2 regions of the Micromonospora sp. NPDC050495 genome follow, and region 1 is predicted to be linked to the other one. Evidence: riboswitches for the same ligand, from Rfam matches in the RefSeq annotation. Region 1 holds a riboswitch; the other holds the start of a gene.
What was found. Region 1 has a riboswitch for thiamine pyrophosphate ahead of AB0I11_RS20535 (ECF transporter S component). Riboswitches for the same ligand answer to the same signal wherever they lie in the genome.

Region 1 (14,676 bases):
CCGCCCCCGGACCCAGATGCAGGCTGATGCGAAACCGATACCTTGACCTGCTCCGCTCCCTGGCCATCGTCCGAGTCGTCGTCTACCACGTGACCGGCTACGCCACGCTCACCCTGGTGTTCCCGGCCATGTCGGTGATGTTCGCGCTCGCCGGCTCGCTGATGGCCGCCTCGCTGGACCGGACCGGCGCGCCGGCCGTGCTGCGCCGGCTGCGTCGCCTGCTGCCGTCGCTCTGGGTGCTCGCCGCGGTCTTCGTCCCGGCCATGCTGCTCACCGGGCTGCCGTTCACCCCGAAGGTGCTGCTCTGGCTCTTCCCGGTGAGCGACCCGCCGGCCAACTACTGGGGTGGGCTGGCGCTGAGCCCGATCTGGTACCTGCGGGACTACCTGTGGTTCGTGCTCGCCTCGCCGCTGGTGCTCTGGCTGTTCCGCCGGGCGCCGCTGCCCGTGCTGCTCGCCCCGTACGCGCTGCTCGCGGTGATCGAGTTCGGCATCTTCCCGGACGCCCCGACCATGCTGCGCGAGTTCGGCCTCTACTTCGGCGCCTGGCTGCTCGGCTTCGCCCACCACGACGGGCTGCTGCGCCGGATGCGAAACCGGGTGCTCGTGCCCACCGCGCTCGTCCTCGGCACGGCCGGCCTGGCCTGGATCGTCACCCACCCCGGCCCGCGCGGCCACGACCTGAACGACATCCACCTCGGCAACGCGCTCTGGTCGGCGGCGTTCATCCTGGTGGCGATCGGCCGGGCGCCCGACGGGGCGGCCTGGGTGGACCGCAACCCGGTGCTGAGCCGCGTCGTGACGGTGCTGAACCGGCGCGCCCTCACCTGCTACCTCTGGCACATGCCCTTCGTGGTGGCGCTCACCCCGCTGGTCGGCCTGGTCGGCTGGACCCCGCGCGACCCGCTCGGGCTGGCCGTCCGGGTGGTGCTGGTGTTCGTCCTGGTCGGCGTGGTCACCCTGCTGGTCGGCTGGGTGGAGGACCTGGCGGCCCGGCGTACCCCGGAGCTGTTTCCCGGCCGGCCCCGGCGGACCGGGGCCGAACGGGCGGCGACCGCGCCGGCCAGCCCCGCGCCGGCCGGTGCGGCGGCCGAACTGGTCGGCGCCGGCCGGGTCCCCGCCCCGCGCCGCGCCCCCGAGCCGACCGAGTCGCGCGCGGACCGCCTCAGCGCCGGATGATCCGGACGTTGCCGCTGGTGGCGGCGACGTCCAGCAGCAGCGACGCGGCCGGGTCGTCGGGCACGCCCAGGTTGGTGTCGCCGGACCGGGCGCTGGCCCGCACCCGGTAGCGGTCGTCCGGCACGGTGAGGTCGATGTCGCCGCTGGACGCCCGCAGCCGAACCGTGGCCGGCCGGTCCAGCTCGACGGTGACGTTGCCGGAGCTGGCCTCCGCGTCCACCCCGGCGCCCAGCCGGCGCGCCTCGATGTCGCCGGACGACGCGCGCAGCCGGACCGCGCCGGCCGCGTCGACCACCCGGATGTTGCCCGAGGTGGTCTCGGCGCGGACATCGCCGCGTGCCCCGCTCACGCTGAGATCCCCCGAGCGCAGGGTGAACTCGACGGTGCCGACCTGGGCCAGCTCGACGTTGCCGGAGGAGGTCTCGCCGCGCACCGCCACGCCCGCCGGGGCGGTCACCTCCCAGGAGACGGTGCACCGGGCGCCGCAGTCGGTCGGCAGCACCAGTTCGTCGCCCTTGATCTGGTACCGGGTGTCGGGCTGCTGCCCGCCCTGGTAGCGGACCACCCGCTTGATCCGCACCTGGCCGGCGGGCCCGGTGGCGCGGACGGCCACGTCGCCGGCGCCCCCGGACGGCACGGTGATCCTGCTGATCCCGGTCGCCTCGGTGTTGTCGTAGTCCAGCCGTCGGAACGACAGGTTGTCGCACCCGCAGAGGAGAATGAGCGAGGCCGCGGCGGCGGTGACGGCGACGGCGGTCCGGTGCAGAGCCATGGCGAGCACGCTACGACCCACCGCCCGGGTGGCACATCCGGGATCCACCGCCGATCCACCCCGAGCCGACCCTGAGATCGCACCCCGAGGGAGAATGGCCCGATGGCCGGGTACCGCCGACAGCTCTACCGCGACGACGCGGTGGTGCTGCGCGTGCAGAAGCTGGGTGAGTCCGACCGGATCATCACCCTGCTCACCCGCCGGCACGGCCGGCTGCGCGCGGTGGCCCGCGGCGTGCGGCGCACCACCAGCAGGTTCGGCGCCCGGCTGGAGCCGTTCGGGCACGTCGACCTCCAGCTCGCCGGCGACCCCAAGGGCAATCAGGGCAGCTCGCTGCAGAGCATCAGCCAGGTCGAGGGGATCGACCTGTACGGCAAGCGGTTCCTCGGCGACTACCCCCGCTACACGGCGGCCAGCGCGATCGCCGAGACGGCGGAGCGGCTCACCCCGATCGAGCGGGAGCCCTCGCTGCGGCTGTTCCAGCTCACCCTGGGCGCGTTGCGCTCGCTGGCCACCGGCGAGCACGCCACCACCCTGGTGCTCGACGCGTACCTGCTGCGCGGCATGTCCTTCGCCGGCTGGGCGCCGGCGCTGACCGCCTGCGCGGTCTGCGGCACCCCGGGGCGGCACCGGGCGTTCTCGGTGCCGGCCGGCGGCGCGGTCTGCCCGGACTGCCGGCCCCCCGGCGCCGCCCACCCGGCCCCGGCCACCATCGACCTGATGTCCGCGCTGACCACCGGCGACTGGGCGTACGCCGACGCCACCGAGACCGGCGTGCGCCGGGAGTGCAGCGGCCTGGTCGCGGCGCACCTCCAGTGGCATCTGGAGCGCGCGCTACGCTCGCTGCCGCTGGTCGACCGGGGCGCCCCGGCGGCCGGCGCGGGGCCGGGTGTGGTACCGCCGGGTGCCGGCGCCGGACCGGCCACCGCTGGCGCGAACAGGGAGATTAGCGAGTGATCCGATCGATGAGGGCCGGCCGGCGCGAGCCGGTGCCACCGACTCCGCACCCGTCGGGCGCCCGGCCCCCGGCCCTGCCGGCCGACGCGCTGCCGCGGCACATCGCCGTGGTGATGGACGGCAACGGGCGCTGGGCCAAGGAGCGCGGCCTGCCCCGCACCAAGGGTCACGAGCAGGGCGAGCACAGCCTCTTCGACACCATCGAGGGCGCCATCGAGCTGGGCATCCCCTACCTGTCGGCGTACGCCTTCTCGACCGAGAACTGGCGGCGCTCGCCGGACGAGGTCCGCTTCCTGATGGGCTTCAACCGGGACGTGATCCGTCGCCGCCGCGACCAGCTCGTCGACCTCGGCGTCCGGGTGGTCTGGTCCGGCCGGGCCGGGCGGCTGTGGAAGAGCGTCATCTCGGAGTTGCAGACCGCCGAGGAGATGTCCCGCGGCAACTCGACGCTGACCCTGCAGTTCTGCGTCAACTACGGCGGCCAGGCGGAGATCGCCGACGCGACCGCCGCGATCGCCCGGGACGTCGCCGCGGGCCGGCTGCACCCGGACCGGATCACCGAGAAGACCATCGGAAAGTACCTCTACCACCCGGAGGTCCCCGAGGTGGACCTCTTCCTGCGCCCCTCCGGCGAGCAGCGCACCTCCAACTTCCTGCTCTGGCAGAGCGCGTACGCCGAGCTGGTCTTCCTGGACACCCTTTGGCCGGACTTCGACCGCCGCCACCTGTGGTACGCGTGCGAGCTGTACGCGCAGCGGGACCGCCGCTTCGGCGGCGCGCTGCCCAACCCGGTGGCGCCGACCGGCTAGGTGAGGCTTACCGACGCGACGCACTGGGTACCAGAACGTACAGCAGACGATCGCGGAGGTGAACCCACATGATTCAGAAGCGGATCGCGCAGTGGGCGGTCATGGCGGTCGCCGTGCCGCTGGCGGCGGCCGGTGCGCGCCGGCTCAGCCACACTCTGGAGGCCCGTCGCGGGCCGAGCGGGGCGAGCCGGTTGCTCACCAGGGGCGCCGACATGCTCCGGCCGCAGAAGGCCAAGCGGCGTCGGTTCTTCTGACGCCGGCGGCCCGGCGCAGCGTCGCGGCGGGCCATCCCTCGGGCGCCTCGCATCCGGCTTTCGGGCCGGGGGCGGGGCGCCCGCGCGTACGATCGGCGCAGGGCGCGCCGCCGGGACGCGCCCGCCACGGGGGTGGGAGATGAGCGATCTCCGGTTCAAACTGATCATGGCGTTGAACGCCGCCGACCTGGGCGATCCCATCTGCGAGCAGGTGGCCGAGATCTGCGCGGAGATCGCCGAGCAGCACTGCGCCGAACTGGGCCACACGCCCGCCCTGCGCACCGGCGAGATCGGTGAGCTGGCCACCGGCGAACCGGCGCTGACCTGGGCACCCACCGAGACCGGGCAGCGTGCCTGGTGACCGCGGTCGCCCCCGCCCCGGCGGTGGACGTACGCCGGGCCGCTGACCGGTTCGCCACCCGGCTGTCCTGGCTGGACTCGAAGCACTCCTTCTCGTTCTCCCGGCACTACGACCCGGCCAACACCCACCACGGCCTGCTGCTGGTCAACAACGACGACGTGGTGCGCCCGGGCACCGGCTTCGAGACCCACCCGCACCAGGACATGGAGATCGTGACCTGGGTGCTGCGCGGTTCCCTGGTGCACCAGGACTCGACCGGGCACTCCGGCGTCATCTACCCCGGCCTGGCCCAGCGGATGAGCGCCGGCACCGGCATCCTGCACTCGGAGAAGAACGACTCGTGGCGGTTGGACAACACCGCCCCGCACCGGGACCCGGTCCACTTCGTGCAGATGTGGGTGCTGCCCGACGAGGAGGGCGTCGACCCCGGCTACGAGCAGCTGGAGATCGGCGACGAGCTGCTCCGCGGCGGGCTGGTCCCGGTCGCCTCCGGCATGGACCGGTACGACGGCGCGTCCGCCATCCGGATCCGCAACCGCTACGCGACCCTGCACGCCGCCCGGCTCGCCCCCGGCGACGAGGTCGACCTGCCCGACGCGCCGTACCTGCACCTCTACGTGCCCAGCGGCGCGGTGACCCTGGAGGGCGCCGGGCGGCTGGACGAGGGGGACGCGGCGCGGATCACGATGACCGGTGGGCAGCGGGTGGTCGCCGCCGAGCCGGCGGAGATCCTGGTCTGGGAGATGCACGCCACCATCAGCGGCGCCTGACCGGCGCTCACGCCGGCACTTCGGAGCGGTCGCCGGCCCAGAGCGTGTGGAACGCCCCCTCCCGGTCCACCCGGTGGTAGGTGTGCGCCCCGAAGTTGTCCCGCAGGCCCTGGATCAGCGCGGCCGGCAGCCGCTCGGCGCGCAGCGCGTCGAACCAGGCCAGCGACGACGAGAAGGCCGGGGCCGGCACGCCCGCCCGGGCCGCGTCGGCCACCACCCGCCGCCAGGCCGGCACCCCGGCGCTGACCTGCTCGGCGAACCACGGGGCGACCAGCAGCGTGGACAGCTCCGGCTCCGCGTCGTACGCGGCCCGGATGCGGTCCAGGAAGCGGGCCCGGATGATGCAGCCGCCCCGCCAGATGGTCGCGGTGCCGCCCAGGTCGATGCCCCAGTCGTACTCCCGGCTGCCGGCCCGGATCTGGTCGAAGCCCTGCGCGTACGCGACGATCTTGCTGGCCAGCAGCGCGCGCCGGACGTCCTCGACGAAGCGCTCCCCGTCGTCGACCTGCCACTTCTCGCCGGCGTCGGGGAACGCGCGGCGGGCGGCGGCCCGCTGGTCGGCGTGCCCGGACAGCGACCGGGCGAACGTGGCCTCGGCGATGCCGGTGATCGGGATGCCCAGGTCGAGGGCGCTCTGCACGGTCCACCGGCCGGTGCCCTTCTGTTCGGCCTGGTCGAGCACGATGTCCACGAACGGGCGGCCGGTCGCGGCGTCGGTGTGCGCCAGCACGTCGGCGGTGATCTCGATGAGGAAGGACTCCAGCTCGCCGCCGTTCCACTGCCGGAAGATCTCCGCGAGCTCCGCCGGGCTCGCCGACAGGCCGGCCCGCAACAGGTCGTACGCCTCGGCGATGAGCTGCATGTCGGCGTACTCGATGCCGTTGTGCACCATCTTGACGAAGTGGCCGGCCCCGTCCGGGCCGATGTGCCGGCAGCACGGCGTGCCGTCGACCTGTGCGGCGATCTTCTCGAAGATCGGGCCGAGCGTCCGGTACGACTCGTCCGAGCCGCCCGGCATGATGCTGGGCCCGTGCAACGCGCCCTCCTCGCCGCCCGAGACGCCGGTGCCGACGAAGTGCAGCCCGTGCCCGCGCAGCGCCTCCTCCCGCCGGCGGGTGTCGACGAAGTGCGCGTTGCCGCAGTCGACCACGATGTCCCCCGCCTCGAGCAGGGGAACCAGTTCGTCGATCACCGCGTCGGTCGGGGCGCCCGCCTTCACCATGACGATCACCGCGCGGGGGCGTCGCAGCGAGGCGACGAAGTCGGCCATGGACTCCGCCGGCACGAAGGCGCCCTCGGCCCCGTGCTCGGCGACGAGGCTGCGGGTGCGCTCGGGCGAGCGGTTGTGCACCGCCACGGTGAAACCGTTCCGGGCCAGGTTCCGGGCCAGGTTGCGGCCCATGACCGCGAGGCCGGTGACCCCGATCTGCGCCGTCGCCCGCTCTGCCATGCGTACCGCCACCCTTCGGTCCGACCTGCCCGTGCTGCGACCGTATCGCGGTCCGCGCGGGCCCGGGCCGGGACGTCGACGGCCGGTGACCGTGCTGTCACTCCCGGACCGGGGGCGTCGTGGCGGTCGGACCGACCAGGTCACCCACGGACTCACCCACGCCCGGCGGGGTGATCGAGAACGCGATCAGCATGTCCTCGATCGGGCCGGTAATTCGGGTGCGGGGCGGCGGGCCGCGGGTTAGCCTGCTGGCATGCGTAACTGACGCCCTTCCTCCGAGCCCGGTCCACCGCCGTACGCGCCGTGGACCCGTCCCGCTCCGGGCGTCCGCATCCTTCTCCCCGCCGCCGTCGGCCGGGTGTCTTCCTGATCGGACCTGCCGGAGCCCTCGCGCCGGGGCCGCGCCCCGGCACCCGACAGTCAGGAGGTACGCGGATGCCCGCCAAGCGCAGTCCGAAGAAGTCCCGTAAGCCGTCGCCGTCTCTGCTGGAGGTGACCCCGATGGACCTCGACGCCCTCACCGTGGCGCCGGCGGAGCCGGTGGCCGTGCCGACGCCATCCGGGGCGGCGAAGCCGGCCCCGCCGAAGGCCGGCCCGCCGGCCGGGCGCGACGCCCGCCTCGCCGGGCGCAGCCAGCGCGCCGGTCAGACCCGGTTCTACGCCTTCCGGCGCAGCTGATCGCGCCCCTCGCGGCCCGGCCCGGCCCGCACGCCACGCGGTCCGGGCCGCGCCGCCCGACCCCGTCACCCCACTCTGGTTGCGCCGCCTGACTCGGCTGCGCGGCCTGGTTCGGCTGCGCGGCCTGGTTCGGCTGCGCGGCCTGGTTCGGCTGCGCGGCCTGGTTGGGCTGCGCAGGACGGTTGGCTGGCTCGCCTGACGTGGTCGCGCCGACCAATCTGGCCGCGTCGGGCGGGGAGGCACAGCGCTGTCTGGCGATATGCCACTGCGGCATCTTCATGCCTGGTGGGCAGATTCGGTTTGGGGGATGTCGGGCCGCCGGCGGTTGCCGTGGTGCCGGTCGGGTGGTGCCGGTCCGGCCGGGGAGACGCGGCGCGTGCCGGGCGGGGCGGTGCAGCGCTTTCGAACGATATGACGCAGAGGCATCTTGCGGCTCATCGGCGGGTGATGGGAGGGCGGCGGTCAGCCGAGCAGCGGGCGGAAGGTGCCCAGCAGCACGCTGGCCGCCAGCGCCGCGGCGCCCAGCGCCCCGGCGGCCACCACCAGCAGGGTGTCCGCCCGGGTGAAGCGCTGCCGCCGGGCGACCGTGCGCGGGGTGCCCGCGTCGAAGCCGCGCGCGTCCATCGCCACGGCCAGCCGGGTACCGCGCCGGATCGCCCCGACCAGCAGGGCGAACGCCGTCGACGCGAAGAGCCGCAGCTTGGCCACCGGGTTGCGGCCGGCGTCCACGCCGCGGGCCCGGCGCGCCATGCTGATCATCCGCCATTCCTGTTCGAGGAGCGGCACCAGCCGGAACGCGGCCAGCGCGCCGAGCGCGAACCGGGCCGGCGCCTTCGCGTTCTGGATCAGCGCGTCGGCCAGGTCGGTCGCGTCGGTGGTGGCGAACACGATGATCCCGGGCAGCGCCACCGCGAGCATGCGCAGCACCAGGCCCAGCGCGGTGACCAGCACCCCCTGGGTGACCAGCACCGGGCCGGCCGCGAGCAGCACCGGGCCGGACCGGTCGGCGGCGAAGAGCACCAGGGTGACCAGGATGCCGCCGGAACCGGCGAGCAGCGGCCAGGCCCGCCGGGCCAGCACCCGGTAGCGGATGCCGAACAGCGGCAGCACCGCCAGCTCGATCGCGATGGCGATCGCCGGGGCGACCGGGTCCAGGGTGGCGATCAGCAGGAGGGAGAAGAGCAGCGCGGCGGCGAGCTTCGCCACCGGGTTGCGCCGGGCCAGCGGCGCCCCGGCCGCCGCGATCGGCTCGACGCCGATCACCGCCGGCCTCCGGTCGCCCGCCGGCCTCCGGTCGCCCGCCGGCCTCCGGTCGCCCGCCGGTCACCGGCGACGGCCCGGCCGAACCGGGCCGGGGATCCCGCGGCGGCGCTCATCGGCGCTCCAGGGTGACGGTCCGGTCGGCCAGCGCGGCCACGAAGTCCGGGTCGTGGGTGACCGTCACGACTCCGTGGCCGGCGTCGCGCAGCTCGGCGAGGAGGTCGACCAGCTCCCGCCAGGTGCGCCGGTCCTGGCCGAAGGTCGGCTCGTCGCAGATCAGCAGGCGGGGCGCGGTGGCCAGGGCGGTCGCCACGCTCAACCGCCGCGCCTCGCCGCCGGAGAGGGTGTACGGGTTGGCCCCGGCCAGCCGGTCCAGGCGCAGCCGGGCCAGCAGGGCGTCCACGGTCGCCGCCACGGCCGGCTCGGGCTGGCCGGTGCGGCGCGGCCCGAGCGCCAGCTCGTCGCGGACGCTGCCGGTGACGAACTGGTGCTCCGGGTCCTGGAAGACCGAGCCGATCCGCCGGGCCAGGGCGGGTGCCCGCCAGCGGTGCGGGGGAGCGCCGGCGTCCCGGCCGGCCAGCGCCTCGCTCGCGGTGACCGCGCCGGCGCCCGGGCGGAGCAGCCCGCCGAGCAGCAGGGCCAGGGTGGACTTGCCGGCGCCGTTGGGGCCGAGGACGGCGAGCGCCTCGCCGGCGCGTACCTCGAGGTCGGTGGGGGCCAGCCGCGGCGGCAGGCCGAGCCGGTCGGCGGTGAGCAGCACCGCGCCGGGCGTCGCGGTGGCCCGCCGGGGCGGCACGGTGCGGCCGGGCACCCAGACCCCGGCGTCGGCCAGCGCGTCGCCGTGCGCGGCGAAGACCGCGTCGGGTGCCCCGTCGGCGCGCACCCCGCCGCCGGGCTCCAGCACCACCACCCGGTCGACCAGGGGCAGCGCCTCGGCGACCCGGTGCTCGACCAGGACCAGCGTGGTGTCGGCGTCGACGGCGTCCGCGACGGCCCGCCGGACCAGCGTGGCGCCGGCCGGGTCCAGGTTGGCGGTCGGCTCGTCGAGCAGCAGCAGTCCCGGCCGCAGGGCCAGCGCGCCGGCCAGGGCGAGCCGCTGCTGTTCGCCGCCGGAGAGCGCGGCGGTGGGCCGGTCCCGGTGGTACGGGAAGCCGACCCGGCGCAGCGCCTCGTCGACCCGGGGCCAGATCTCGTCGGCGGGCACCCCGCGGTTCTCCAGCCCGAACGCGACGTCGTCGCCGCAGCGGGCCATCACGAGCTGGCTCTCCGGGTCCTGGAAGACGATGCCGACCCGTTCCCGGGCCTTGCGCGGGTCGAGCCCGTCGATCTCGACGGTGCCCTCCTGCTCGCCGGAGTCCTCGGGCAGCAGGCCGGCCAGGGCGGCGAGCAGGGTGCTCTTGCCCGCCCCCGACGGCCCCAGCAGCAGCACCCGCTCGCCGGCCTCGACGCGCAGGTCGACCCCGCGTACGGCCCACTGCTTGCGGCCGGCGTGCCGCCACCCGAACCCGCGCAGGTTCACCGCACCCACCCCCGCACCCCTCCCTCCGGCCCGCACAGGCCCCAGCTTGGTTGATCAAGGAGTTTGCGTCCGCGGAACCGCCTCGGCCGACGCAAACTCCTTGAGATCAACGCGGTCGGCGGGGACGGTCAGACGGTGGCGCGTTCCCGGCCGGCGGGGAAGCGGTCCAGGACACCGGTGTTGGCCAGGGCCCGGGTGAGGGCGACACCGCCCAGGCCGGCCACCACCAGCGAGCTGGCCGCGGTGAGCAGGATGTACGGCAGGCGGAAGCTGCCCCACGCGGTGCCCGGGTACCAGACGAAGACGTCGTAGATCGACGCGGCCAGGCCGGCGAACGTCGCGGCCAGCAGCGCCACCGGCAGCCGGTAGCTGCGGTACGCGAACAGCGCGAAGGCCAGTTCGGCGGCGGCCGCCTCCAGCGGACCCTGCACGACGATCGTCCAGCCCCAACTCGTGCCGAACGCCACCGACACCAGCGCGGCCAGGGTGAGCGTGAAGAGCGCCGCGCCCGGCTTCCGGACGACCAGCGCGCCCAGCACGGCCGGCACCAGCCAGACGCCGTACAGGACGGCGCGGCCGGGCAGCGGGATGGCGTCCGCCGGCCCGTTCCAGAGCAGGCCCCAGGCCCAGAAGATGATGCCGAAGGCCACCCCGAGCACGGAAGCCACGACGATGTCGATGGTGCGCCACCGGTTGGTGCTGTCCATGGTTGCTCCCAGTTCCGTCAGGCGAACCAGGAGAAGACGCACGCCGCGCCCGGATCACCGGACGGCGGCGCGGCTGGAGGTCGACCGAACTCCCTGCGCTGGCATTACCCAGATCAGGTTCGAGGGTCTGCGGGCACCGGCCCGCACTCTCAGCGCTGTGCGCTCCCCTGTCGGATGTGAAGTTGTCTCGTCGCAGACGCTAGCACCGACCCCCACCCGCGGCCCAGCAGGGCGATCACCGGGCGGACCGGTGGGTAGGGTGGCGATCATGCGGGTCGAGGCGCGAGGTCTGACGTTCGAGGTACGCACCGGCGGCCCCGAGGACGGCGACCCCGTCCTGCTGCTGCACGGCTTCCCGCAGCACGCAGGCGAGTGGGACGACGTGGTGCCCGCCCTGCACGCCGCCGGGCTGCGCACGTACGCCCTCGACCAGCGGGGCTACGCCCCGGGGGCGCGACCGGCGGCGGTCGAGGCGTACCGGATCCCGGAGCTGGTGGCGGACGCGGCCGCCGTGCTCGACGCGCTCGGGGTGACCCGCGCGCACCTGGTCGGCCACGACTGGGGCGCGATCGTGGCGTGGGGGCTGGCGGCGGCCCACCCGGAGCGGGTCCGCACCCTCACCGCGGTCTCGGTGCCGCACCCGGCTGCGATGGGGCACGCGCTCGCCACCGACCCGCGACAGAAGGCCCGCTCCGCCTACATCGCCCTGTTCCGGCGGCCCGGCAAGGCGGAGAAGGTGCTGCTCGCGCTGCACGCCACCGCCCTGCGCCGGATGCTCTCCGCGGTCGGCGACGCCGCCCGGGTGGCCCGCTACGCCGACCCGATGCGGGAGCCGGGCGCGCTGACCGCCGCGCTGAACTGGTACCGGGCCATGTCGGGCGCGGACATGAAGGCCGTCGGGCCGGTGGACGTGCCGACCACCTTCGTCTGGAGCGACCGGGACATCGCGATCGGCCGGACCGCCGCCGAAGCCTGCGCCGGCCACGTGACCGGCGACTACCGCTTCGTGACGCTGACCGGCGTGACGCACTGGATCCCCGACGAGGCCCCGGCGCCGCTGGCCGAGGCGATCCTCGCCCGCGCCGGCCGGTGAGCGCCACCGCCGGGCCGGCCCGCCCGCACACCCGCGCGTCGCTCGCCGCCCAGTTCCGCGCCCTCGGCGTACGCCCCGGCGGGACGGTCCTGGTGCAAGCCGCCCTGCGCCCGCTGGGTTTCCTCTGCGGCGGCCCGGAGGCCGTGCTGCTCGCCCTGCGCGACGTGCTCGGCCCGGACGGGACGGTCGTGGTGCCCATCCACACCCCGGAGAACAGCGACCCGGCCGGCTGGACCAACCCGCCGGTGCCGCCCGACTGGTGGCCGGTGATCCGGGCGGAGCTACCCGGCTTCGATCCGGCGGTCACCCCGAGCCGGTTCATGGGCGCCTTCGCCGAGCAGGTCCGCACCTGGCCGGGCGCCCGGCGCAGCGCGCACCCGTACGTCTCGTTCGCCGCGCTCGGGCCGGCCGCCGAGCGGATCGTGGCCGGTCACCCGCTGGCCGACATGCTCGGCGAGCGTTCCCCGCTGGCCCGGCTGTACGAACTCGACGCCGACGTGCTGCTGCTCGGCGTGGACCACGGCAGCAACACCTCGCTGCACCTGGCCGAGTACCGGCAACCCGCGCCACCCCGGGAGCGGTGCGGCGCGGCCGTGCTCACCGCCGACGGCGGCCGGGACTGGGTGTGGTGGGACGACGTACGCCTCGACGAGGAGGACTTCGACCGGCTCGGCGTCGACCTGGAGGCCACCGGCGCGGTGCGGTCCGGACCGGTCGGCGACGGGACGGGACGGTTGATGCGGCAGCGGGCGGCGGTCGACTTCGCGGTGGACTGGCTGGCCCGGAACCGACGGACGGAGGAAGCATGAGCGTGAGCGCCGAGGCGTACCTGGCGGTGGTGACCGAGACGATCGGGCGGGTGGCCGCCGGGCAGCGGGAGAACGTGGCCCGGGCGGCCGAGCTGATCAGCGGATCGTTGCGCGCCGACGGGGTGGTGCACGCGTTCGGCACCGGGCACTCCGAAGCCCTCGCCATGGAGATCGCCGGCCGGGCCGGTGGGCTGGTCCCGACCAACCGGATCGCCCTGCGGGACCTGGTCCTGTACGGCGGGGAGCCGGCCGACGTGCTCGGCCCGAAACTGGAACGCGAGCCCGCCGTGGCGCACCGCCTCTACGAGCTGGCCCCGGTCCGCCCGCAGGACGTCTTCGTGCTCGCCTCCAACTCCGGCGTCAACGGGGCGATGGTGGAGTTCGCGGCCATCCTCAAGGAGCGCGGGCACCCGCTGGTCGCGATCACCTCGGCCGCGCACTCGGCCCGGATGACCTCCCGGCACCCGAGCGGCCGCAAGCTCGCCGACTTCGCCGACGTGGTGCTCGACAACGGCGCCCCGTACGGCGACGCCACCCTGCCGCTGCCCGGCGGCGGCGCGGTCGGCGCGGTCTCCTCGATCACCGCCGCGCTGCTGGCGCAGCAGATCGTCGCGGAGGTGGTGGCCCGGCTGCTGGCCGCGGGGGAGCAGCCCCCGGTCTACCTGTCGGCCAACATCACCGGTGGCGACGAGCACAACGCCGAGCTGGAGGCCCGGTACGCCGGCCGCATCCGCCGGGGGGCGTGAGCGCCGGCGGTTTCCTCGCGAGCCCCGGGTGGCGTGGTCGGGGGTGGTTTCGTCGCGAGTTCGGGCGGCGTGGTCGAGGGTGGCCGGCGGTGGTTTCGGCGGGAGCCCGGCGGCGTGGTCGGGGGTGGCGGGCGGTGGTTTCGTCGCGAGCCGGAACGGGCAAACCGTGTGCTGCCGGTGGGCGACCCCCACCGGCGTCAGGCGTCTCGCCCGGAGGTGATGGGTGTCCAAGGAGACCGAGAAGCAGCGCTGGCAGCGCAACTTCGCCGACCTGCTCCAGGAGCTGCGGGTGGCGCAGACCGGCGTGCAGATCCTCTTCGCGTTCCTGCTCACCCTGCCGTTCAGCAACGGATTCACGAGGACCACGCCGTTCCAGAAGGACGTCTACGTCGTCGCCCTGCTGGCCGCCGCCGGGGCCACCGCCATGATCATCTCGCCGGTCGCCTTTCACCGGGCGCTGTTCCGGCAGGGCCGCAAGCCGGAACTGGTCCGCTTCGCCCACCTCATGGCCACCGGCGGCCTCGGGCTCATGCTCGTCTCAATGGTCAGCGCGGTCCTGCTGATCACCGACTTCGTGCTCAGCCGGCCGATCGCCTTCCTGCTCAGCGGGATCACCGGGGCCTGGTTCCTGGCCTTCTGGGTGATCCTGCCGTTCGCCCGGCGCAACTGGGGTGAGGACGACATCGACGACGAGGAGGACGATCCGCGGGTGCTGGTCGGCGACTGAGCCGCCTGGCACGGCCGCGCTCGCGCTGCCCGGCCCGGTGGTGGTCGCCGTCGTCGGGCTGCCCGGCGGACCGTGCTCGCCGTGCTCGCGCTGCCTGGCCCGGTGGCGGTCGCCGTCGTCGCGCTGGCTGCCCGGCGGGCCGTGCTCGCCGTCTCCGCGCTGCCTGGTCCGGTGATGGTCGCCGTGCTCGCGCTGCCTGGCCCGGTGGTGGTCGCCGTGCCCACGGCGTGCGGGGTGCGCCCGGTCCCGCCAAATCGGACGTGCCGCTGACGCTACCCCTGGGTAACACCCGGGAGTAGCGTCGATCTCGTCGCACGTCGACGCAGCCGGACCGAGGTCTCCAGGAGGCAGCCGTGACCACGACACAGAACAGCCGACCCGACCCCGCCGGACACGGTGGCCCCACCGGGCGGGTGGCGCCCATCGACGATCAGGGACCGCCGGCCGGCAGCGCCGCGGCCGTTGACGCCGCGGGCGGGGCCGGCCCGCTGCCCTCCGAGGCCGGACAGGTCTCCGAGAAGGAGGCCCGCCAGGTCGCCGAGGCGGCCCGGGAGGCAGCCTGGGACCGGCCCAGCTTCGGCAAGGA
Region 2 (14,676 bases), on a different contig from region 1:
CCCGCGTCCCGGCCGGATCCGCGAGGTGGTCGAGGTCAAGGTGCCCCGGCCGCGCACGCTGGGCCGCAACGCGCACCTGGCCGAGGTGGCCCGGATCAGCGCCGAGCTGCACGAACTGCTGATGGAACGGGACGGGCCGACCGGGCCCGCTCCGGCCGGCCCGGTCGAGCCGGCCGACGGGACCGGGACACCGACGGCCGCCGGCGCGGGAGGGCAGTGAGCATGCGGGTGACGGTCTTCACCGAGCCGCACCGGGGCGCCAGCTACGACGACCAGCTCCGGTTCGCCCGGCGGGTCGAGGAGACGGGCTTCGACGGCTTCTTCCGGGCCGATCACTACCAGGCGATGGGCGACGAGCCGGGGCTGCCCGGCCCCACCGACGCCTGGCTGACCCTGGCCGCGCTGGCCCGGGAGACCTCCCGGATCCGGCTCGGCACCCTGGTCACCTCGGCCACCTTCCGGCCGCCCGGGCCGCTCGCGGTGATGGTCGCGCAGGTCGACCAGATGAGCGGCGGCCGGGTCGAGCTGGGCATCGGCGCCGGCTGGTACGAGCGGGAGCACACCGCGTACGGCATCCCCTTCCCCGGGGTCGCCGAGCGGTTCGACCGCCTCGCCGAGCAGCTCGAGGTCATCACCGGGCTCTGGCGCACCCCGACCGGCGAGACGTACAGCTTCAAGGGCGAGCACTACCAACTCGTGGACGCGCCCGCGCTGCCCAAGCCGGTGCAGCGCCCCGGCCCGCCGGTGATCGTCGGCGGTCGCGGCCCACGCCGCACCCCCGACCTGGCCGCCCGGTACGCCGACGAGTTCAACATGCCGTTCAAGACCGTCGCCGAGACGGCCGCCGCCTACCAGCGGGTCCGCGAGGCGTGCGAGCGCACCGGGCGGGCCGCCAGCGGTCGGCCGCCGCTGGTGCTCTCCGCCGGGGTGGTGGTGGCCATCGGGCGTACCGACGCCGAGGCGCAGCGCCGGGCCGCGCCGCTGCACGTCAAGAGCGCCCTGCCGCCGGAGGACCCGGTGGTCGGCTCCCCCGCCCAGCTCGTCGACCGGCTCGGCGAGTTCGCCGCGATCGGCGCCAGCCGGGTGCACCTGCGCCTGATCGACTTCGCCGACCTCGACCACCTGGAGCTCATCGCCGCCGAGGTCCTCCCCCAACTGGACGGACCGCGATGACCGGCACCCACACCGAGCTCGGCCCGGTGGGCCAGGAGATCGTGTACGAGAACGACCGGGTCCGGGTCTGGCACATCCGCCTCGAGCCGGGCGAGCGGCAGCCGCTGCACCGGCACGACCACCCGTACCTGGTGGTGGCGATCCAGGGCGCGAAGAACGTGGTGCAGACGGTCGACGGCACCACGATCGACGCCGATGAGCCGACCGGCGGCGTGGTCTACCGCGACCCGGGCGCCGTGCACATGCTGACCAACGTCGGCGACACCACCTACCTGGCCCGGTTGGTCGAGCTGAAGTAACGACGCCGACACCAGCGCGCCAGGTGGCCTCCTTGGTGGCGATCGGGGGCACCGGGCCGTAACGTGCCCGACATGGCCTTTCGGACGTGGGGCAGGCTGCTGCTCACGGCGCTCGGCGTGAGCATGCTGGCCGGAGCCGGCCAGCTCGGCATCGCGTACGGCTTCGGCGTCGTACGCCTCGACGGCGCGTTCGCCGACGGCACGGTCAACCGGTGGCCCGCCCAGCTCGCCTGGGTCGGCTGGTTCGCGGCGATCGCCGCGGTGGCGGGCGCGGTGGTGACCGAACGCCTCGCCCGCCGGGACGGTTCCCCGGCCGGCGGCACCGCCGAACAGCTCGCCATCGCCGGCGTCGCGGCGCTGGGCGCGACCGTGGTCGCACCGCTCTGCATGCAGCCGGCCCGCGCCGCCGAGCTCGACGGCACCGTCGACCCGGTCTGGGCGGTCGGCATCTGCGCCGTCCTCGGGGCGCTGATCGGGGCGGGCGCGGCCATCGCCGTCCTGCTCAGGCCCGCGTTCGGGTGGAGCATCGCGCTGACCGCCGGGCTCGTCTGGGTGCTCGCGTTGATCTCCGCCGCGCCGACGGTCGCGTCGGCCGGGCCGCTGCGCACCGTACGCCTCGGGGTCCTCGAACCATCCTGGCTGGACGCCGCGGCGGCGCAGCGCCTCGCCATGCTGGTCCTGCCCGCGCTGTCCCTACTGGCCGGCGCGGCGATCGGTGCGCTGGCCCGGCGGCACGGCCACCTGCCGCTGATCAGTGGCGCGGCCGGGGCGGCCGGGCCGATCCTGCTGGCCTTCGCCTACCTGACCGCCGGGCCCGGCGACGCCGCCGACCGGTACCAGCTCGCCCCCTACTACGGCGCGCTCATCGCGGTCGCCGCCGGCGCGCTCGGCTCGACCGCCGCCACGGTGCTGCGCCGGCCCGCGCCGGCCGCCGACGGCGACGCGATCGCGCCCACCGACATCCTCCAGCCGCTCCCGGCCGCGCCGGCCGGCGCGCCGCTCGCCGCACCAGGCGGCTCAGCTCTCGCCGCTCCGGCCGGCGCCGACCTGGGCACGGCCGCCCACCCGGGTACGGCCACCGAACCGGGTCGCGCCGGCCGGGCCGACGGCTCGCCCACTCCCGCGCACTGGGACTGGCCGGAGGCGCCCGGCCTCACCCCCGCCGGCCGGAGCACGCCCCGGCAGACCCTCGCGGACCGCGCCGCCGTTCCGGCCGCTCCCGGCGTACCGGACGGGACGGGCGCGGACCGGCCGCCGACCCTGGTCGAAGCGGCGGGGCCGGCCCCGACGGGCGAGACGGCCGCCGCGGATTCGGCCGCCGCGGCCGGCACGGCTCCTTCGACCGGCACGGCTCCCCCGACCGGCACGGCTCCCCCGACCGGCACGGCTTCCCCGGCCGGCACGGAGTCGGCACCCGCGGGCGGGTTCCCGAGCGACGCGGGCGACCGCCACCTCGACGACCTGGCCCGGAACCTGCCGGGCTCCGGGCTGCCGCCGCCGGCCCGGCGGACCTCCGCGATCGACGTGCTCGCTGCCGGCCGCCCGGCCGCGCGATCCGGTCCGGAGCCGGCCGCCCCCAGCCAGGCCCCGGCGTCGTCCCTCGCCGCGGCACCGCCGACCGCGGATGCCGCGGCACCGCCGACCGCCGATGCGCCGGAACCGGTGCCGGCCGGGCCGGACCCGGCGGCCGGGGCGCGACCGCTCGCCCCGGCGGCCCCGACCTCGCCGGCCGACGAGCGACCGCAGCACCCGGACCCGCTACCGCACCACGCCGCCGCGCCCGAACGACCGCAGCACACCGACCCGACCGGGCGACCGCAGCAGCAGGCGGACGCCCCCGAGCGACCACAGCGCACGGCCGCCACCCAGCTACCGCAGCACACCGGCCCGGCCGGGCGGGACGTCGATCCGGCCCGCCGCGCCGAGCCGACCGCTGCGGCCGACGGCCCGGGTGACGCCGTGCTGACCACGGCGCCGACCAGCACCGCCGCGGGACGGCCCTCGGACGACGAAGCCGCCCCGGCGGAGGGCACGACGAAGCCCGCGCGCGGCGGGCGCGCCCGGCGGGGCCGCAAGCCGGCGTCGGCCGCCGGCGGACCGTCGGCGGCGGCCGTGCCCGTCGCCGGAACCGACCGGCCGGCGACCCCACCCGCGGCCGCCACCGACCCGGGCCGCGCGGAGCAGGACCGCACAACCGTCACCGCCCCGGGCCACGGGGACCACGACCAGACCCGGCCCACCGCGCAGGCGGACCACGACCGGACAGCCGCCGCTGCCGCCACGGACCACGAGCGGACACCGGCCGCCGGCCGCGCGGACCACGACCGGACTCCCGCCGCTGGCGACACGGACCACGAGCGGACTCCCGCCGCTGGCCGCGCGGACCACGAGCGGACTCCCGCCGCTGGCCGCGCGGACCACGAGCGGACACCGGTCGCCGGCGGCGGCCCGGGCGCTCAGGAGGTGGAGCAGCCCGGTCGCCGCTTCTTCTTCGACGAGCCGGCCGGCGGCGAGGGTCCGCCCGCGTCGCCCCGGCCACGCTTCCCGATCTTCGAGGACGTGACGGACCGACCGGGCGAGGTCCGGCCGGCGTGGCCGATCGCGCCCGCGCCCGCGCCGGGCTGGTCGGCCGCCCCGCGCGGCACCACCACCCCCGGCCCGGCCGGTGTCCCGGAGGCCGGACCGGCCGGCGAGCCCGACCCGGCGTCCGCACCACGCCCCCGGCACCGGGCGCTGCCGGACCTGCGCGCGTCCAACTGGGAGGCCCTCGCCAACGCCCGGCCCGCCCCGGCGGCGGAGCCCGGTGGCCGGCACGCCGATCCGCCGCCGGCCGGCCCGGAGCCCGGACCGGTCGAGCCGGCCGAGGGCGCCGGGACGGCTGAGCCGACCGAGGCGGTCGAGGAGACGGCAGGCGGGAAAACCAAGTCCCGCCGGGGACTGTTCCGGCGTAACCGGGGCAAGGCGGCCGAGCCGGTGGAGGCCGACCGCGAGGCGGAGCCGCTGCCGGCCCAGGACGAGGAGTTCGTCGACTGGGTCGCCGGCCTCGCCTCCGACGACAACGCCGACGACGCCCGTTCGCTGCGTACCGGCCGGCACCACCGCGACTGACCCGTTGGGTGGGTACCGGGCCGACCAGCGGCCCGGTACCACCCGACCCGCCCGGCCCCCGTGCAGCGGTCCGGCCGGTGGTCCGGCCAGCGGTCAGGCCAGTGGCAGGTAGACCCGCCCGCCGGCGTTGAGGAACTCCTCGGACTTGTCCCGCATGCCGCGCGCCGCGTACTCCTTCAGCTCCTGGGTGATCTTCATGGAGCAGAACTTCGGCCCGCACATCGAGCAGAAGTGCGCGGTCTTCGCCGGCTCGGCGGGCAGCGTGGCGTCGTGGTACGACCGGGCGGTCTCCGGGTCGAGCGAGAGGTTGAACTGGTCCTCCCAGCGGAACTCGAACCGGGCCTTGGAGAGCGCGTCGTCCCAGGCCTGCGCCCCGGGGTGCCCCTTGGCCAGGTCGGCCGCGTGCGCGGCGATCTTGTACGCGATCACGCCCGCCTTCACGTCGTCCCGGTCCGGCAGCCCGAGGTGTTCCTTCGGGGTGACGTAGCAGAGCATGGCGGTGCCGAACATGCCGATCATCGCGGCGCCGATGGCCGAGGTGATGTGGTCGTACGCGGGCGCGATGTCGGTGGTCAGCGGCCCGAGCGTGTAGAACGGCGCCTCGTGGCACCACTCCTGCTGGCGGTCCACGTTCTCCTTGATCTTGTGCATCGGCACGTGCCCCGGACCCTCGATCATCACCTGGACGTCGTGGGCCCAGGCGACCTTCGTCAGCTCACCGAGCGTGCGTAGCTCGGCGAACTGCGCCGCGTCGTTGGCGTCCGCGATGGAGCCAGGACGCAGCCCGTCGCCGAGGGAGAACGTCACGTCGTACTTCGCGAGCAGCGCACACAGCTCCTCGAAGTTGGTGTAGAGGAAGTTCTCCTCGTGGTGCGCCAGGCACCAGGCCGCCATGATCGAGCCGCCCCGGGACACGATCCCGGTGACCCGGTCCACGGCCAGCGGCACGTACGGCAGCAGCACCCCGGCGTGCACGGTCATGTAGTCGACGCCCTGCTCGGCCTGCTCGATCACGGTGTCCCGGAACACCGCCCAGCTCAGCTGCACCGGGTCGCCGCCGACCTTCTCCAGCGCCTGGTAGATCGGTACCGTGCCGATCGGCACCGGCGAGTTGCGCACGATCGCCTCGCGGGTCTCGTGGATCCGCTTGCCGGTGGAGAGGTCCATCACGGTGTCCGCGCCCCACCGGGTGGCCCAGGTCAGCTTCTCCACCTCCTCGGCGACCGACGAGCTGACCGCCGAGGTGCCGATGTTGGCGTTCACCTTGACCAGGAACGCCCGCCCGATGATCGCCGGCTCGCACTCCGGGTGGTTGACGTTGAGCGGCAGCACCGCCCGCCCGGCGGCGATCTCGTCCCGGACGAACTCCGGCGCGACACCCTCCCGGATCGCCACGAACTCCATCTCCGGGGTGACGATCCCGGCCCGGGCGTAGCCGAGCTGCGTCGGGCGCTTCCCGTCGACGCCGGCCAGCGGGGTGCCCGCGCCCCGCACGGGGGCGACGTCGCCCCGGGCGGCGATCCACGGCCCGCGCAGCGGTGGCAGCCCGACCGCCGGGTCCGAGCCCGGGCCCGAGGTGTCGTAGAGCCGCACCGGGGGGTTGTCCCCGGCCAGTTCCACCTCGGCGAACGGCACCCGGAGGTCCGGCCGCGACCCCTCCACGTAGACCTTGCGTCGTGCCTGCATGACAGCCTCCCTGTCGCTCATGCGGACCAGCCGAAGTGGTCCAGCGGGCCGCGTCCCGCGCCCAGCGCCCAGTCGCGCGCGCCGGTCAGCGCGCGGGTCACGTACTCCTTCGCGGCGGCGACCGCGACCGGCACCGGATCGCCCGCCGCCAGCCGGACCGCGATCGCCGCCGAAAACGAGCAGCCGGTGCCGTGGTTGTGCCGGGTCGCCACCCGGGGCGCGCGCAGCAGCGTGGTCCGGCCCGCGCCGGCCAGCACGTCCACCGACTCGCCGCCGGCGTCCACGTCACCGCCGGTCACCACCACGTGCGCCGGGCCCGCGGCCGCCAGCGTCTCGGCCGCCGCGACCATCTCCTCGACCGTGGTCACCGGGCGTCCGGTGAGGGCCGCGGCCTCCGCGCGGTTCGGCGTCGCCACCTCGGCGTACGGCAGCAGCCGCTCGACCGCCTCCACCACGCCGAGCCGGTGTCCACTGGTGGCGACCAGCACCGGGTCGACGACCAGCCGGGGCAGCCGCCCGGCCCGCGCCGCCTCGGCCACCGCGCCGGCGACCGCCGGGCTGCCGAGCATGCCGGTCTTCACCGCCCGGACGTCGAAGTCGCCGAGCACGCTGTCGAGCTGGTCGCGCACGGTCTGCGGGGGCAGCGGCAGGACGGCGTCCACGCCCCGGGTGTTCTGGGCGGTGACGGCGGTGAGCACGCTGGTGCCGTACGCGCCGAGGGCGGCGAAGACCTTGAGATCGGCCTGGATGCCGGCGCCGCCGCCGGAGTCGGATCCGGCGATGGTGAGGACTGTCCTCGGGGTCACGTCGCTCCCTGGGCTGTGGTGGTGGGTCGCGGCCGGTCGTGGGCCGCCGCGCTGAGGGTGGCGGCGGCCGCGGTGGGCCGCTCGGCGCGCATGATCGCGCCGAGCACGGCGACCCCGCTGGCGCCGGCCGCGACGCACGCCCGGACCTGGTCCGGGGTCTCGATGCCGCCCAGGGCGAGCACCGGTACCGGGCTGACCCGGATCAGCTCGCGCAGCCCGGCCGGGTGCAGGGGTGGGCCGTAGCCGGGTTTCGTCCTCGTCGGGAAGACCGGCGACAGGGTCACGTAGTTCTCCGCGCTGAGTCGGGCCAGCTCGGTGGTGTCGTGGCAGGAGCGGCCGACCAGGCCGACGGGCGGCGGCGGGTACGGGCCGGCGGCGGGCAGGTGCACGGCGTCGCCGCCGAGCGGGTCCGGGCCGGCGACGATCAGCCGGCCGCCGGCCTCGGTGAGGATCGCGCGCAGGTCGCCGGCGAGGGCGGCCCGCTCGGCCCGCGGCAGGTCCTTGTCCCGCAGCACCACCCAGCGCACTCCCCCGGCCACGGCCGCCTCGACGACCTCGGCCAGGGGTCGCCGGGCCATCCGCCGGTCGGTCAGCAGCAGCACTCCCGACGGCAGCTCGCGAGCGCCCGACGAGATCGTGGCGGACGGGGGCCCCGCCGGCCGTACCCGGCCGGCGGGGCTGCCCGTCGCGCGGACGGCGATGCCGGGCGACGCCGTCACAGCTCGGGCCGTCCGTCGTCGGGGGTGGAGGCCAGGGCGTGGAAACGACGGGGGATCCGCCCGGCCCCGTACGCCAGCCGCCCGGCCCGCACGGCGTGCCGCATCGCGGTGGCCATCGCCACCGGGTCGGCGGCCCGGGTCACCGCGCTGGCCAGCAGCACCCCGTCACAGCCCAGCTCCATGGCGAGCGCCGCGTCGGAGGCGGTGCCGATGCCGGCGTCGAGGATCACCGGCACGGCCACGGCCTGCCGGATCAGCCGGATGTGGTGCGGGTTGCCCACCCCCAGCCCGGAGCCGATCGGCGCCCCCGCCGGCATCACCGCCGCGCAGCCCACGTCGGCCAGCCGCCGGGCCAGCACCGGATCGTCCGACGTGTACGGCAGCACGGTGAACCCGTCCGCCACCAGCTCCTCGGCGGCGCGCAGCAGCTCCACCCCGTCCGGCAGCAGCGTGCGCTCGTCCCCGATGACCTCGAGTTTCACCCAGTCGGTCTCGAACGCGTCGCGGGCCAGCCGGGCCACCTTCACCGCCTCGGCCGCGGTGTGGCAGCCCGCCGTGTTCGGCAGCAGCCGTACCCCGCACCGCTCCAGCAGGTCGAGCAGGCCACCGGCGCTGCCCGGCGCGGTGTCGACCCGGCGCAGCGCCAGCGTGACCAGTTCCGTGCCGGAGGCCCGGATCGCCTGCTCCAGCACGTGCAGGTTGGCCGCGCCGCCGGTGCCGAGGACGAGCCGGGAGCCGAAGGTGACCCCGCCGATCTCCAGGGGCATGCCGCTCACCCGCCCTGCGCGGCGCTGAGCACCTCGACCCGGTCACCGTCGCGCAGCACCGTGGCCGGCCAGCCGCCGCGGGGCACCACCTCGCCGTTGACCGCGACCGCGAGGCCACGCTCCTGGGTGGTGACCGCGCGGACCAGCTCGGCGACGGTGACGCCGCCCGGCAGGTCCCGCCCAGCGCCGTTGACGATCAGTCGCACGTCTCCTCCTCGCTGTCGGATGGGGTCCGGACCGGTCCGGACCGGCCGGCGAACCGGGCCGCGCCGAAGGGCGCGAGCAGCGGGTCCGGCTCGCCGGTGACGACCAGCTCGGCGACCAGGTCGGCGGTGACCGGGGTGAGCACGATGCCGTGCCGGTGGTGCCCGGCGGCGACGAGCACGCCGGGGCGGCCGGGCAGCGCCCCGATGATCGGCGCGTTGTCCGGCGTGCCGGGCCGCCACCCGGCCGCCGCCTCCACCAGCTCGTACTCGGCCAGTTCGGGGACCAGGTCGACGGCGGCGCGGAGCAGCCGCAGCACCGCCCCCGCGGTCACCACGGTGTCGGCGCGCTCCTCGACGGTCGCCCCGACCACCACCTCGCCGCTGTCCCGGGGCACCAGGTAGACCGGCTCGCCGTCGGCGTACCCCCGGATCACGTGCCGGAAGCCGGGCGGACCGCCACCGGGCGCGCGGAGCCGGAGCACCTGCCCCTTCACCGGCCGGACCGGAAGGCCGGTGAGCGCCGCCGCGCCGCAGCCGGCCGCCACCACGACGACCCGGGCGGCCAGCTCGGACAGCGCGCCGACCGCCGCCGGTCGCAGCACCGCGCCGGCCCGCTCGGCCGCCGTCCGCAGCGCGGCGACCAGCCGGCGCGGGTCGACCTGGTGGTCGCCGGGCGCGAGCGCCCCGCCGCGCACCCGGGGCGCCAGCGCCGGCTCGCGGTCCCGCAGCTCCGAGGGGCGCAGCGGCCTGATCGGCAGGCCCAGGCCCCGCTGGTACGACCAGAGCCGGCTCGCCTCGGCCAGGTCGTCGGCGGTGAGCCCGACCACCAGGGTGCCGTCGGTGCGGTACCCGACGTCGGCGTCGGCGGCCCCGGCCAGCTCGGCGGCGAAGCCGGGCCAACGGGCGGCGGACTCGGTGAGCAGCCCAGTCAGCTCCCGCTCCCCGAAGTACGCCTCGGCGACCGGCGCCAGCATCCCGGCGGCCACCCGCGACGCGCCGGAGCCCGGCGCCGGGTCGTGCACGCTCACCCGCAGCCCGCGCTGCGCGCACCGCCACGCGATCGCCAGCCCCACCGGCCCCGCCCCGACCACCGCCACGTCGGCCGCGACGGTGCCCCGGCCGACGTCGCCGGTGCTGCCCGCGCCCCCGCTCAGCACGTCAACGCCCGGAGCAGCTCGGCCGTCGCCCCGGCCGGATCCGCCGCGGCCGACAGCGCCCCGACCACCGCCACCCCGTACGCCCCGGCGGCCCGCAGCGCCGGCACCGACGCGGCGGTCACCCCGCCGATCGCGATCACCGGCACGCCCACGGCCCCGGCGACCGCGCGGATCCCCGCGGGGCCGATCGGGTCGGGCAGCCCGGACTTGGTCGTGGTGGCGTAGCACGGCCCCACGCCGAGGTAGCTGGCCCCGGCGGCGACCGCCGCGGCGGCGCTGAGCGGCTCCCGGGCCGTCGCGCCGAGCACGGCGGCGGCACCGAGCACCCGGCGGGCGGCGGGCACCGGCAGATCGTCCGCGCCCACGTGCCCGCCGTCGGCGGCCACCGCCAGCGCCACGTGCAGCCGGTCGTTGACCAGGCAGGTCGCCCCGTACGGCCGGCACAGCCCGGCCACCCGCCGGGCCAGCTCGTACGTCTCCCGGTCGGTGGCGTCGTCGGCCACCCGGACCTGGACCACCAGTTCGGCGCCGGCCACCGGCAGCGCGGCCCGCAGCACGCCGAGGGGGTCCCGACCGGGCCGGGTGTCGGTGATCAGATGCAGTCGCCCCAGGGACGGCACGGCAACACTCCTCCCTGCGCCGGCATTACCCGGATCAGGTTCAACGGTCGGGGGCTGTCAGCCCCCCTCTCAGCCCGGTCCGCACCGGGCTCCCGTGGGTCACTTGCGGCCTACCGTACGACGTTCCCCCCGATCCGCCAAGGGCCGGTGACACTTTTCCCACCCACCGTCCGGAGTGGAGGGCGGGGACGGCGAGTGACCTTCCGGTCACGTCATGCTGTCCGGATGCCCTCGCCTGCCCGCGTTCCGCGCCGGTTGTCGTTCCTGCCGTTCCGCGGCAGCGTCGCCGTCGCCGAAGGCCAGCTGACCTGGGCGATGGTGCGCGGACCGGCCTGGCGGCGGCTGCTGCCCGACGTCTACGTGCACCGCGACGGCCACCGCCCGGACGACCACCGGATGTGGTGCGAGGCCGTCGCCCTACGCCTGCCGCCCGGCGCCGCCGTCGCCGGGCGCAGCGCCGCGTACCTGTGGGGCGCCGACCTGCTCGACCCGACCGCCCCGGTCACCGTGCTGCTGCCCCGGACGGCCCGGATGCGCCCGCATCCCCGGGTACGCGTCGTCCGCTCGGTGCTGCCGGACAGCGACCGCACCCGGTTCGCCGGGCTACCGGTCACCACGGCCCCACGCACCGCCTTCGACCTCGGCCGGCAGGCCCCCCGCACGGACGCGCTGGTCGCCGTCGACGCGCTGCTGCACCGGCGGGTGGTCAAACTGACCGACCTCCGGGCGTACGCCGCCGCGCGGTCCGGCTGGCCGGGCACCAGGCTGCTCCGGGAGGTGCTGGCGCTCGCGGAGCCGCTGAGCGAATCTCCGATGGAGACCCGGCTCCGGCTGCTCCTGCTCGACGCCGGGCTCGGGCCGCTCGTCGCCCAGCACGACGTGCTCGACGCCCGGGGCCGCTTCGTCGGACGGGTGGACCTCGCCTGGCCGGCCCGCCGCGTCGCGGTCGAGTACGACGGCGACCACCACCGGGAACGCGCCCACTTCCGCCAGGACGTGGCCCGCCTCAACGCGCTCCGGGCGGCCGGCTGGCTGGTCCTCCGCTTCACCGCCGACGACGTGCTCCGCCACCCGCGCGCCACCGTCGCTCTGGTCCGTCAGGCCCTCGCCGAACGTGCCGCCACCCCACGCCACCCCTGACCCTGGCCGCCCGCCTCGCCGCCCGCCTCGCCGCCCGCCTCGTCGCGCGCCCCGCTGAGCGGCACAGCGTCGCCGCCGGTGTCGCGCTGTGCGGCACAGCGTCGCCGCCGGGTGTCGCGCTGTGCGCACCCCGGGCCGCTCGCCGATGACGCCGATCTGGCTGGCAACCGCAGTCAGCGAGTGCGGCAGCCGACCACCAACCACCGACCAAAGCCATCGACCACCGATCACCGATCACCGATCACCGAACGCCGAACGCCGAACGCCGACCACAAGCCATCGATCGCCGACGCAAACCGCCGACCCAACCCGCCGAACGCCGAACACCATGGACATCAAAAGCCCGCTTTGATGTCCACAGCGCTCACACCTCCCGCCTCGCCCGCCGCGTTTTGCGCTCTGCCGCTTCGCGCCCCGCTCCGCTCAGCCACCCGCTCTGCCCAGCCACCCGCTCCGCTCAGCCACCCGCTCTGCCCCGCCACCCGCTCTGCCCAGGGCAGCTCGGTGGCGAGCCGGTCCCGCTCGCACGGGCGTCGGATGCGCGCGTCCCGCACCACGCCGTTCGCGCCCCGCTCAGTTCAGGCATCCGCCCGCTCAGGCATCCCGCCCCACGCCGTGCCCTTGCCCGGCGGCCAACCGAATGTCTCGGTGGAACGCTATGGAGGTCAAAAGCGCTCTTTGACCTCCATAGCGTTCCACCCGCTCCCGTGCCGTTCGGTCGCCGACCCCGCTCAGCGTCCCGTCCCACGCGCCGCCCGGCCCAACGGGCCAACCGGACGCGATCGGTGGATCACCATGGACGTCACAAGCGCACCTTGGCGTCATCAGCGCTCATCCCGCCCCGCCCGGCGCCCCTTTCGGCCGCTCGCAGCACCCACCGGGCCGGCCACCGGAGGCCATCGGTGGAACACCACCGACATCCGAAGCCCTGCTTGACCTCACCAGCGCTCCACCAGCGCCGCCGCGCCCAAACTCCACTTCCGACCACGCCGACGCCTCGCCCAACGTTCGAGCGGACGCCGCCGGTGGAACACCATGGAGGTCAAAAGCGCTCTTTGACCTCCATGGTGTTCCACCGAGGCCGTCACTCGACGGCGTGCCCGGCCGGCGGCGGCCCAGCACCGAACTCACAGAGCCCAGCGCCCATTCGGTAGAGCGAGAGACCCGCCCACAGGGCCGACGAGCCGGCCCACAGCGCCAGTGACCTGCCCGTACGCCGAGGGTCGGGCCGCCCAGGAGCAACCGGCACGCAGGGCGCAACGGGCCCGGCCGGCGTGGCCCGGGGGTGGAAAGCAGGCTGCCCCGGTGCCGGAGACGGCACCGGGGCAGCGCTGAGCCCGGTCAGAGCAGGGCGTCGAGGGCGTCCAGGTCCTGGTCGGTGGGCTGCCAGGTGCCCGCCTCGGCGTTGGCGCGTACCTGCTCGGGGGTGGTGGCGCCGGCGATCACGGAGGTCACCGCCGGCCGGGCGGCCAACCCGCCGATGGCCACCTGGAGCATGTTGAGCCCACGCTCGGCCGCGTACGCCTCGATCGCCTCGATGGTGTCCCAGTCGGCCGCGGCGAGCCGCTCGGCGTACCGGCCGCCACCGGCGAGCCGGCTGCCGGGCGGGGGCGTCTCGTTCCGCTTGTACTTGCCGGTGAGCAGCCCGTTGGCGAGCGGGAAGAACGGCAGCATGCCCAGGCCGAACCGCTCGCAGGCGGGGATGACCTCGGTCTCCACGCTCCGTTCCAGCAGCGAGTAGTGGTTCTGCGCGGAGACGAAGCGGGTACGGCCCTGGGACGACGCGGTCCAGTCGGCGTCGGCGATCTGCCAGCCGGCGAAGTTCGAGTTGCCGAGGTAGCGCACCTTGCCGGCGCGGACCAGGTCGTCCAGGGCGGCGAGGGTCTCGTCGATCGGCGTACCGGGGTCCGGCTCGTGCATCTGGTAGAGGTCGATGTGATCGGTGCCGAGGCGGCGCAGCGACGCCTCGACCGCGCGGGCGATGTACCGCCGGGCGCCCCGGGCGCCGTGGTCGGGGCCGTTGAGGCCGTGCATGTCCATGCCGAACTTGGTGGCGACCACCACGTCGTCCCGGCGCCCCTTCAGCGCCTCGCCCAGCAGTTCCTCGGAGCCGCCCTGCGGCTCGCCGTAGATGTCAGCGGTGTCGAAGAAGTTGATCCCGGCGTCGAGCGCGGCGTCGACCACCGCGCGGGTTCCGTCGCGGTCGAGCTTGCGGCCGAAGTTGTTGCAGCCGATGCCGACCACGGACACCACGAGCCCGGAGTCGCCCAACCGGCGATAGGTCATCTCAGTCACGAGATTCACCCTATGCCGGCCGCCAGCAGGTCACCGTTCGAGCCCGCCGGCCGGCCCGGCTCGCCGGCCGAGCCGTTCCCGACATCAGGTTCGTAGCGACGCCGACCGGGCCCCGGCGGCGGCGGTCAGCGGACGTCCCAGACCGGCTCGGGCGTCTCGACCACCTCTCCGTCGCCGCGGAACAGCACGAACCGGTCGAACGAGCGGGTGAACCAGCGGTCGTGGGTCACCGCGATCACGGTCCCGTCGAAGGCCGCGAGCCCAGCTTCGAGCGCCTCGGCGGAGGCCAGGTCGAGGTTGTCGGTCGGCTCGTCGAGCAGCAGCAGGGTTGCCCCGGACAGCTCCAGCAGCAGCACCAGGAAGCGCGCCTGCTGCCCGCCGGAGAGCGTGCCGAAGCGCTGGTCGCCCTGGCCGGCCAGCTCGTACCGGGACAGCGCCGCCATGGCCGCGTGCCGGTCCATCCCGGCCCGGTGCTCGTCGCCCCGCCACAGGATGTCGACCAGCGTCCTGGCCATCAGCTCCGGCCGGTCGTGGGTCTGGGAGAAGTGGCCGGGCCGGACCCGGGCGCCGAGGCGGATCACCCCGTCGTGCGCGACGGGCGTCAGCTTCGCGGCCTCGGCCGGGACGCTGGCCGGGTCGGGGTCGGTGCCGCCGCGGGCCAGCAGCCGCAGGAAGTGCGACTTTCCGGTCCCGTTGGCAC

Region 2: it holds a riboswitch for thiamine pyrophosphate, as region 1 does, so the genes downstream of both, thiE (thiamine phosphate synthase) here and AB0I11_RS20535 (ECF transporter S component) in region 1, are expected to answer to the same signal.

What each region holds. Positions count from the first base shown of each region.
Region 1 is NZ_JBFAJK010000021.1:11,144-25,819, reverse strand. It holds gene AB0I11_RS20590 (acyltransferase) at 27-1,178, shown strand; gene AB0I11_RS20585 (DUF4097 family beta strand repeat-containing protein) at 1,165-1,950, opposite strand; gene recO (DNA repair protein RecO) at 2,053-2,907, shown strand; gene AB0I11_RS20575 (isoprenyl transferase) at 2,916-3,716, shown strand; gene AB0I11_RS20570 (hypothetical protein) at 3,785-3,970, shown strand; gene AB0I11_RS20565 (thioredoxin reductase) at 4,110-4,331, shown strand; gene AB0I11_RS20560 (pirin family protein) at 4,328-5,101, shown strand; gene gndA (NADP-dependent phosphogluconate dehydrogenase) at 5,109-6,551, opposite strand; gene AB0I11_RS20550 (hypothetical protein) at 6,987-7,229, shown strand; gene AB0I11_RS20545 (energy-coupling factor transporter transmembrane component T) at 7,692-8,492, opposite strand; gene AB0I11_RS20540 (ATP-binding cassette domain-containing protein) at 8,602-10,017, opposite strand; gene AB0I11_RS20535 (ECF transporter S component) at 10,137-10,715, opposite strand; TPP riboswitch at 10,788-10,894, opposite strand; gene AB0I11_RS20530 (alpha/beta hydrolase) at 10,984-11,808, shown strand; gene AB0I11_RS20525 (AAC(3) family N-acetyltransferase) at 11,805-12,617, shown strand; gene AB0I11_RS20520 (SIS domain-containing protein) at 12,614-13,363, shown strand; gene AB0I11_RS20515 (DUF6328 family protein) at 13,587-14,090, shown strand; gene AB0I11_RS20510 (hypothetical protein) at 14,172-14,360, shown strand; gene AB0I11_RS20505 (acyl-CoA dehydrogenase family protein) at 14,579-14,676, shown strand, end outside.
Region 2 is NZ_JBFAJK010000003.1:231,720-246,395, forward strand. It holds gene AB0I11_RS06225 (ABC transporter ATP-binding protein) at 1-220, shown strand, start outside; gene AB0I11_RS06230 (LLM class F420-dependent oxidoreductase) at 223-1,173, shown strand; gene AB0I11_RS06235 (cupin) at 1,170-1,472, shown strand; gene AB0I11_RS06240 (hypothetical protein) at 1,545-4,580, shown strand; gene thiC (phosphomethylpyrimidine synthase ThiC) at 4,674-6,266, opposite strand; gene thiD (bifunctional hydroxymethylpyrimidine kinase/phosphomethylpyrimidine kinase) at 6,284-7,072, opposite strand; gene AB0I11_RS06255 (thiamine phosphate synthase) at 7,069-7,686, opposite strand; gene AB0I11_RS06260 (thiazole synthase) at 7,788-8,567, opposite strand; gene thiS (sulfur carrier protein ThiS) at 8,564-8,764, opposite strand; gene thiO (glycine oxidase ThiO) at 8,755-9,921, opposite strand; gene thiE (thiamine phosphate synthase) at 9,915-10,541, opposite strand; TPP riboswitch at 10,536-10,646, opposite strand; gene AB0I11_RS06280 (DUF559 domain-containing protein) at 10,767-11,681, shown strand; gene AB0I11_RS06285 (aldo/keto reductase) at 13,023-13,985, opposite strand; gene AB0I11_RS06290 (ATP-binding cassette domain-containing protein) at 14,102-14,676, opposite strand, start outside.